3 regions of the Streptomyces sp. NPDC043896 genome follow, and region 2 is predicted to be linked to each of the others. Evidence: riboswitches for the same ligand, from Rfam matches in the RefSeq annotation. Region 2 holds a riboswitch; each other region holds the start of a gene.
The links. Region 2 has a riboswitch for cyclic di-AMP ahead of AC069X_RS11405 (transglycosylase family protein). Riboswitches for the same ligand answer to the same signal wherever they lie in the genome.
Positions count from the first base shown of each region.

Region 1: another riboswitch for cyclic di-AMP. It lies ahead of AC069X_RS33315 (M23 family metallopeptidase); the one in region 2 lies ahead of AC069X_RS11405 (transglycosylase family protein).
Region 3: another riboswitch for cyclic di-AMP. It lies ahead of AC069X_RS07045 (M23 family metallopeptidase); the one in region 2 lies ahead of AC069X_RS11405 (transglycosylase family protein).

Region 1 is NZ_JBWKEE010000031.1:46,656-48,912, forward strand. It holds gene AC069X_RS33310 (SGNH/GDSL hydrolase family protein) at 1-1, opposite strand, end outside; gene AC069X_RS33315 (M23 family metallopeptidase) at 165-1,199, opposite strand; cyclic di-AMP (ydaO/yuaA leader) riboswitch at 1,204-1,365, opposite strand; gene AC069X_RS33320 (tyrosine-protein phosphatase) at 1,683-2,257, shown strand, end outside.
Region 2 is NZ_JBWKEE010000006.1:273,820-276,076, reverse strand. It holds gene eno (phosphopyruvate hydratase) at 1-196, opposite strand, end outside; gene AC069X_RS11405 (transglycosylase family protein) at 513-1,253, opposite strand; cyclic di-AMP (ydaO/yuaA leader) riboswitch at 1,256-1,427, opposite strand; gene AC069X_RS11400 (transglycosylase family protein) at 1,703-2,257, opposite strand, start outside.
Region 3 is NZ_JBWKEE010000004.1:124,515-126,771, forward strand. It holds gene AC069X_RS07040 (M16 family metallopeptidase) at 1-911, shown strand, start outside; cyclic di-AMP (ydaO/yuaA leader) riboswitch at 1,130-1,289, shown strand; gene AC069X_RS07045 (M23 family metallopeptidase) at 1,302-2,105, shown strand.

The sequences.
Region 1 (2,257 bases), on a different contig from region 2:
CGGAACGACATCCTTCACCTTGGCAACCAACCTACGCCAACGTAATGAGGGGTTGACGGACCGTGATCTATACCACGCGGGGGATAAGGAATAAGTACACGTGGGGCCGGGACCCCCCTCGGGTCCCGGCCCCACGCGTGTCAGGGTGCCGACGGCGGGTGCCGTCAGATGCTCACGCCCTTGGAGCGGAGGTAGGCGAGCGGGTCGATGTCCGAGCCGTAGGACTGGCCCGTGCGGATCTCGAAGTGGAGGTGCGGACCGGTCGAGTTGCCGGTCGAGCCGGAGAGTCCGATGGTCTGGCCGCCGGTGACGCTCTGGCCCGCCGAGACGGACAGCGAGGAGAGGTGGCCGTACTGGGAGTACTTGCCGTCGGCGTGCCGGATGACGACCTCGTTGCCGTACGCGCCGCCCCAGCCTGCGGAAACCACGGTGCCCGCGCCGACGGCCCGGACGGTGGTGCCGGTGCTCGCGATGAAGTCGACGCCGGTGTGGTAGCCGGAGGACCACATGGCGCCGGAGGCCCGGTACCGGGTGGAGACGCCGCCGGCGACGGGGGCGGTGAAGCCGGAGGCGGCCGCGGGAGCGGCGGCCTTCTCGCTCTTGGACGCGGCGCCGGAGCCCTGCGCGGCCGTGCCGCCGGAGGTGCGGGCGGGCTTGCCGGCGGTGCTCTTGCCCGAGCTCTTCGGCGCCTGCGCCTTGCCGCCCAGGCCCTCGGAGCCGGCCGGAGCACCACTGGAGGACTCCTCGGCCGGGGCCGCAGGTGCCTTCGGGGCGGGGGCCGCGTCCTGGCCGCCGACGAGGTTCAGCTTGAGGCCCGGGTGGATGAGGGACGGGTTCTCACCGACGGCCTCGCGGTTGTCGGCGTACAGCTGCTCCCAGCCGCCGTCGAGGTGGCGCTCGGCGGCGATCTTCGAGAGGTGGTCGCCCGCAACGACGGTGTAGACGGTGGTCGCGGCGGCGGGGGCCGCGGCCGGGACCGCCTCCGGAGCCGACGCGACGGACGCCGGCGTGGCGGGCGCCGACGTGGCGGGCGCCGACGTGGCGGGCGCCGACGTGGCGGGCGCGGCGGCGGGGGCGGCCTGGGCGCCGGCGGCTCCCATCAGCGGGAGCGCGAGGGCCGCCCCGCCGGTCCCGGCGACGGCGAAGCCGCGGGATATCGAACGGGACTTCGGACGGCGGTGCTTACCCTTTCCGGGCATGGCGAATTCCTCTCCGGCGCCTGCGAGGTGAGCTGTCGGGTTCGGACTGGAGATGTCCGGCCGTACGTGCGGTGCACGGTTCGGCTTCACCCCGAGCTGCGCCGGAAGTGCTCCGGAACAGCGGACTACCTGGTTCCCCCGCTCCTGCCGCGCGCGATGGTCGGGTGCGGTTCCCGGGCGGCGGCAGGATTAGGCGGTCCACCCGGATCGCTCGCGAAGGTAATCGAGTCGGCCACCGGGCAACAAGCCGCGAATTCCCTGACGGAATCGCAGATATGGGGGATCAACGGAATTCCGGTCACCCTGTGTCCATTCCGCACCATCAACAACCGCCCTCACAAGGCAATTCGGTTCTTGCGATCAGGCACGCACGGTCACCGTATGATCTGGCTCACGGCGCTCGGCCCGATCTCGCCTCCACGTATGGCAAGTTGTTCCCAACCGGACCAATTCGGACACCACAGACCAAGCGGAGGAGTACACGTGACCCAGCAGATACCCCAGCCCCTTCCGGCGGCCCCCGACCCGGGTGCGGAGCTGACCGGAGTGCGCAACTTCCGTGACGTGGGCGGGCTGCCGACCACGGACGGACGGAGGGTCAGGCCGGGACGACTGTTTCGAAGCGGACATCTCGCACATGCCACCGAAACCGACGCAGAGTTCCTCGCCTCGCTGGGGCTGCACACCGTCTTCGACTTCCGCAACGGAGCCGACCAGGCCCTGGAGGGACCTGACGTCGAACTGCCGGGCGTGCGCAACGTGAACATCCCGCTGACGGACCCCGCCGACGGCCGGGAGTTCTGGAAGATGGTCCGCGACGGCGAGCTCGACCAGCTCCGCGGCCTCCTCGGCGAGGGCAGGGCCGCCGCCCGCATGACCGACTCCTACCGCACGATCATCCGCACCCGCACGGCCGAACACGGCCGCGTCCTGCACGCGCTCGCGCTGGACAGCGTGCCGGCGCTGATGCACTGCGCCGCGGGCAAGGACCGGGCGGGACTGTCGGTCGCGGTGACCCTGCTCGCGCTGGGCGTGGAACGCGAGGCCATCGTGGCCGA
Region 2 (2,257 bases):
CGCCCTTGCCCATGTAACGGTTGGGGTCACCGTCGCGGAGCTCGATGGCCTCGAAGGCACCGGTGGAGGCGCCGGACGGAACGGCAGCACGGCCGGTGCTGCCGTCGTCGAGGCCCACCTCGACCTCGACCGTGGGGTTGCCTCGGGAGTCCAGGATTTCCCGGGCTACGACGACGTCGATGGACGGCACGAGCATCTCCTTCTGGGATGTGACGCTGGGTGTGCGGTGGCGCGTGGGCCGTGGGCCGGCCCTGCCGCCTAGAGCCTAACCGGCTTCGGGCGGTGGGCTGCCCGACCGCCCGGGTCCTGGGACGAAAAAGGGGCCGAATACCCGTCTTCCTGGACATAGGACCCTCGATTCTCCGCGTTCCGCGGGAGGTCCGATGCCGGAGGCCGGTGTTCCGGTTCCGCTGTGCGGGTACCGGCGGACGACATGCCGCCGCCCGGCGCGTGGGGGGATACGCGCCGGGCGGCGGGGACGCTGCGGGGCGCAGCGAGTGTTACGCGGAGATTCAGGCGAGCTTCAGCTTCTGGCCCGGGAAGATCAGGTCGGCGTCGGAGACGCTGTCCTTGTTGAGCTCGAACAGCTTCTCCCAGCCGCCCTTGACCTTGTTGGCGTCGGCGATGCTGCCGAGGGTGTCGCCTTCCTTGACCGTGTAGGTGCCGGTGCCCGACTTCGGGGCCTCGGTCTTCGGGGTCGACGGCTTGGACGGGGTCCAGTTGCCGGAGCCCGAGCCGGAGCCCTTGGTCTCGGTGTCGGCCTTCGGCGTGGACGGCTTGGCCGGAGCGGGCTTCGCCGGGGCGGGCTTGGCCGGGGCCGGCTTGGAGGGCTTCGCCGGGGCGGGCTTGGCCGGGGTGGTCGAGCCGCCGCCGTTGTAGGCGGACTTCGACAGGCCGACGCCGCAGTGCGGCCAGGCGCCCTTGCCCTGGCCCTTGAGGACCTTCTCGGCGATGGCTATCTGCTGGGCCTTGGTGGCCTGGTTGGCCTGCGCGGCGTACGCCTTGCCGCCGTAAGCGGCCCACGTGGAGGACGAGAACTGCAGGCCGCCGTAGTAGCCGTTGCCGGTGTTGATGGACCAGTTGCCACCGGACTCGCAGGCGGCGACCTTGTCCCACTCGGCGGCCGTGGCGGCGCTGGCCGTACCGGCGGTCATCAGCGGGGCCGCGACGGCGACACCGGCGACACCGGCGAGCGTGACGATGCGGGCGGCCTTGGAGCCGCGACGGTGCTTGCCCTTGCCGGAAAGCAGCATGGAGTTCTCCTCACCGACGCCTTCGAGGTGAGCTGTCGGGTTCGGGCGGATGAGTGCCCGGTCACGCGGCGCGGCGCGTGTCTTCACCCCTAGCCGGTACCCGGACCGTCTCTCAACGGCCTTTCCCGGCGCCTACCTTGGTTCCCCCGCTCCTGCCTTCGGCGCTTGCGCGACGACTGTTCCCCCCGTCCGCCGGCAGGATTCGGCGATGCGGTCGAAGGAGCTCGCGGTGGCGAGCGATTCAGAAGGTAGACAGGTCTCTCCCCGATGTTCAACGTGTGATTTTGGGGAGAAACCGGCCTACTTGCCTTCCTCCTGAGCACGTTTGTGCAGGTGAGGGGCGGGTTTCCGGAAGTTCCGGAATGAGACACGCCAGTTGGCAGGAAGAGATGCATGTCTCATTTGACGATAACGGACATTCAACTCTTAAAGGATGTCCGAACTGCCCCCTATTTCTTGGTTAGATCCAGGTTCTGGCCGGGCTTGATGAGGTCGGCGTCCTCGCCGATGACCTGCTCGTTGGCCTTGTAGAGCTCGCCCCATCCGCCCTGCACGCCCTTGGCGTTGGCGATGTCCGAGAGGCTGTCGCCCGGCTTCACGGTGTACGTCGGGCCCGCGGGGGCCGCTGACGCCGTGCCAGGTGCCGCCGGCACCTCGACCGCGGCCGGGCCGCGGTGCTTGCCGGAGCCGTCGCCCGCCTCGGCGGACGGGGTGCCGGAGGGGGTGCCGGTGGGGGCGCCCGGGGTGGCGGGGGCGGTGGGCGTGACGCCCGGGGCGGGCGTGGCGCCCGGCGTGGCCGGGGTCGTCGGGGTGCCCGGGGAGGGCGTGGCGCCCGGCGCCGTGGGGGTGCCGGGGGTGGGGGTGCCGGGGGTGGGCGTGCCGGGAGTGGGCGTGCCGGGGGTGGAGGGCTGGACGGTGAAGTCCGGCTCGGGCATGACGGGCAGTCCGCTGGAGGGGCCCAGCGGGTAGTCCGGCAGTCCGCTCGGGCCGGTGGTGGGCGTGCC
Region 3 (2,257 bases), on a different contig from region 2:
AGCGCCGCGCCGCCAAGGAGCTCTCCAAGGAGCTCTTCCCGGCGACGCTGCGCATGTCCCGCCCGCGCCAGGGCACCGAGGAGACGGTCGCGCGGATCGACTCCGGGGCCGTACGCGCCTTCTACGAGGCCCACGTGCGCCCCTCCACCGCCACCGCGGTGGTGGTCGGCGACCTGACCGGGATCGACCTGGACGCCCTCCTGGCGGACACCCTGGGCGCCTGGACCGGCGACACCGCCGCGCCCCGCCCCGTCCAGCCGGTGACGGCCGACGACACGGGCCGCGTGGTCATCGTGGACCGGCCGGGCGCCGTCCAGACGCAGCTGCTGATCGGCCGGATCGGGCCGGACCGGCACGACATCGTCTGGGCCCCGCAGGTGCTCGGCACCTACTGCCTCGGCGGCACCCTCACCTCCCGCCTGGACAAGGTGCTGCGCGAGGAGAAGGGCTACACCTACGGCGTGCGGGCCTTCGGCCAGGTGCTGCGTTCCACCGCCGACGGCAAGGGCGCCTCGATGCTCGCCATCAGCGGCTCCGTGGACACCCCCAACACCGGTCCGGCGCTGGAGGACCTGTGGAAGGTGCTGCGCACCCTCGCGGAGGGCGGACTCACCGACGCCGAGCGGGATGTGGCGGTGCAGAACCTGGTGGGCGTGGCCCCCCTGAAGTTCGAGACGGCCGCCTCCGTCGCGGGCACGCTCGCCGACCAGGTGGAGCAGGAGCTGCCGGACGACTACCAGGCGCGGCTGTACGCGCGGCTCGCCGAAACCGGTACGGCGGAGGCCACTTCGGCCGTGGTGAACGCCTTCCCGGTGGACCGTCTGGTCACCATCCTGGTGGGCGACGCGGCGCAGATCGAGGAGCCGGTCCTGGCGCTCGGGATCGGTGAGGTCACCGTCGTCTCCAACTGAGCGGCGCGAGACCCGAGACGGGCCGGAAACCGGCCCGTTTCCAGGGGGCTCCGGTGGAACATCCACCGGAGCCCCCTTTGTCCGTTTTGGTGGCGTGGTTGCAGGTATGCGGTGTGGCGTACGCAACAAAAGCGCTCGTCTGTTTGGCGATTGACTGATGATCCGCCTAGCGTCGGCCGTGCTGTTCGTCAGTTTGTACCCGCCGCAACCGCGGCACCGGACAGCGATCGCCGAGTCCCCGTCAGGCGCGAGCCTGGGGAGCCGGGGACCCACATGAGTCCCTGGGGTGAATCGGACCCTCTCGCAAGAGGAGGCCCGTAGGAGACCTTCCTGCTCCGAACCCGTCAGCTAACCCGGTAGGCGAGAGGGAAGGAAAGGATCACCCCCTTCATGGCGTTTGGCAGTCGTGCCGCCGGTTCTGGTAAGCACCGTGGTTCCAGCCGTCTGAGCCGCAAGACCGCCGGCTACGCCGGCATCGCCGCCCTCGCCACCACGGGCGTGGTCGGCACCCTGGCCGCTCCGGCCTTCGCGGCGGACAACAGCAGCGCCCCGTCCATGGAGGACACCGGTCAGAACGCGATCGTCGTCGCCGACGGTCTGCAGGACGACATCGAGGTCCAGGCCGCCACGCAGCAGAGCGCCGCCGAGGCCGCCGCCGCGCAGGCGCAGGCCGAGGCCGAGGCGAAGCAGCGGGCCGCCGAGGCCAAGCGCGTCGCCGAGGCCCAGGAGAAGGCCGAGCGCGAGGCCGCCGAGAAGGCCGCCAAGGAAGAGGCCCGCAAGCGCCTCAACACCTTCGTCTCCCCCATCGAGGGCTCGTACGTCAGCACCTCGTACGGCGCGGGCGGCGGCATGTGGTCCTCCGGCAGCCACACGGGCATCGACTTCCACGCCGACTCCGGCACCTCCGTGCGCGCGGTGGGCGCGGGTACCGTCGTCGAGGCCGGCTGGGGCGGCGCCTACGGCAACAACGTGGTGATCCGCCACAACGACGGCACGTACACCCAGTACGGCCACCTGAACTCGCTGAGCGTCTCCGCCGGCCAGACCGTCGCCCCGGGCCAGCAGATCGGCCTGTCGGGCTCCACCGGCAACTCCAGCGGCCCGCACCTGCACTTCGAGGCCCGTACCGGCGCCACGTACGGCACGGACATCAACCCGCTGGCCTACCTGCGCAGCCACGGCGTGGGCATCTGACCCGCAGCACGCGCTTCACCGAAGAAGGCCCCGGCTCACCGAGCCGGGGCCTTCTCCGTCGTTCCGGCACTCCGCTCGCCGCGTCCGCCGCCTCTCTCCGGCCACGGGCCGTGGCGCCGTCGGCCGTTTCCGATTTCCGGGCTTCTCCGGGG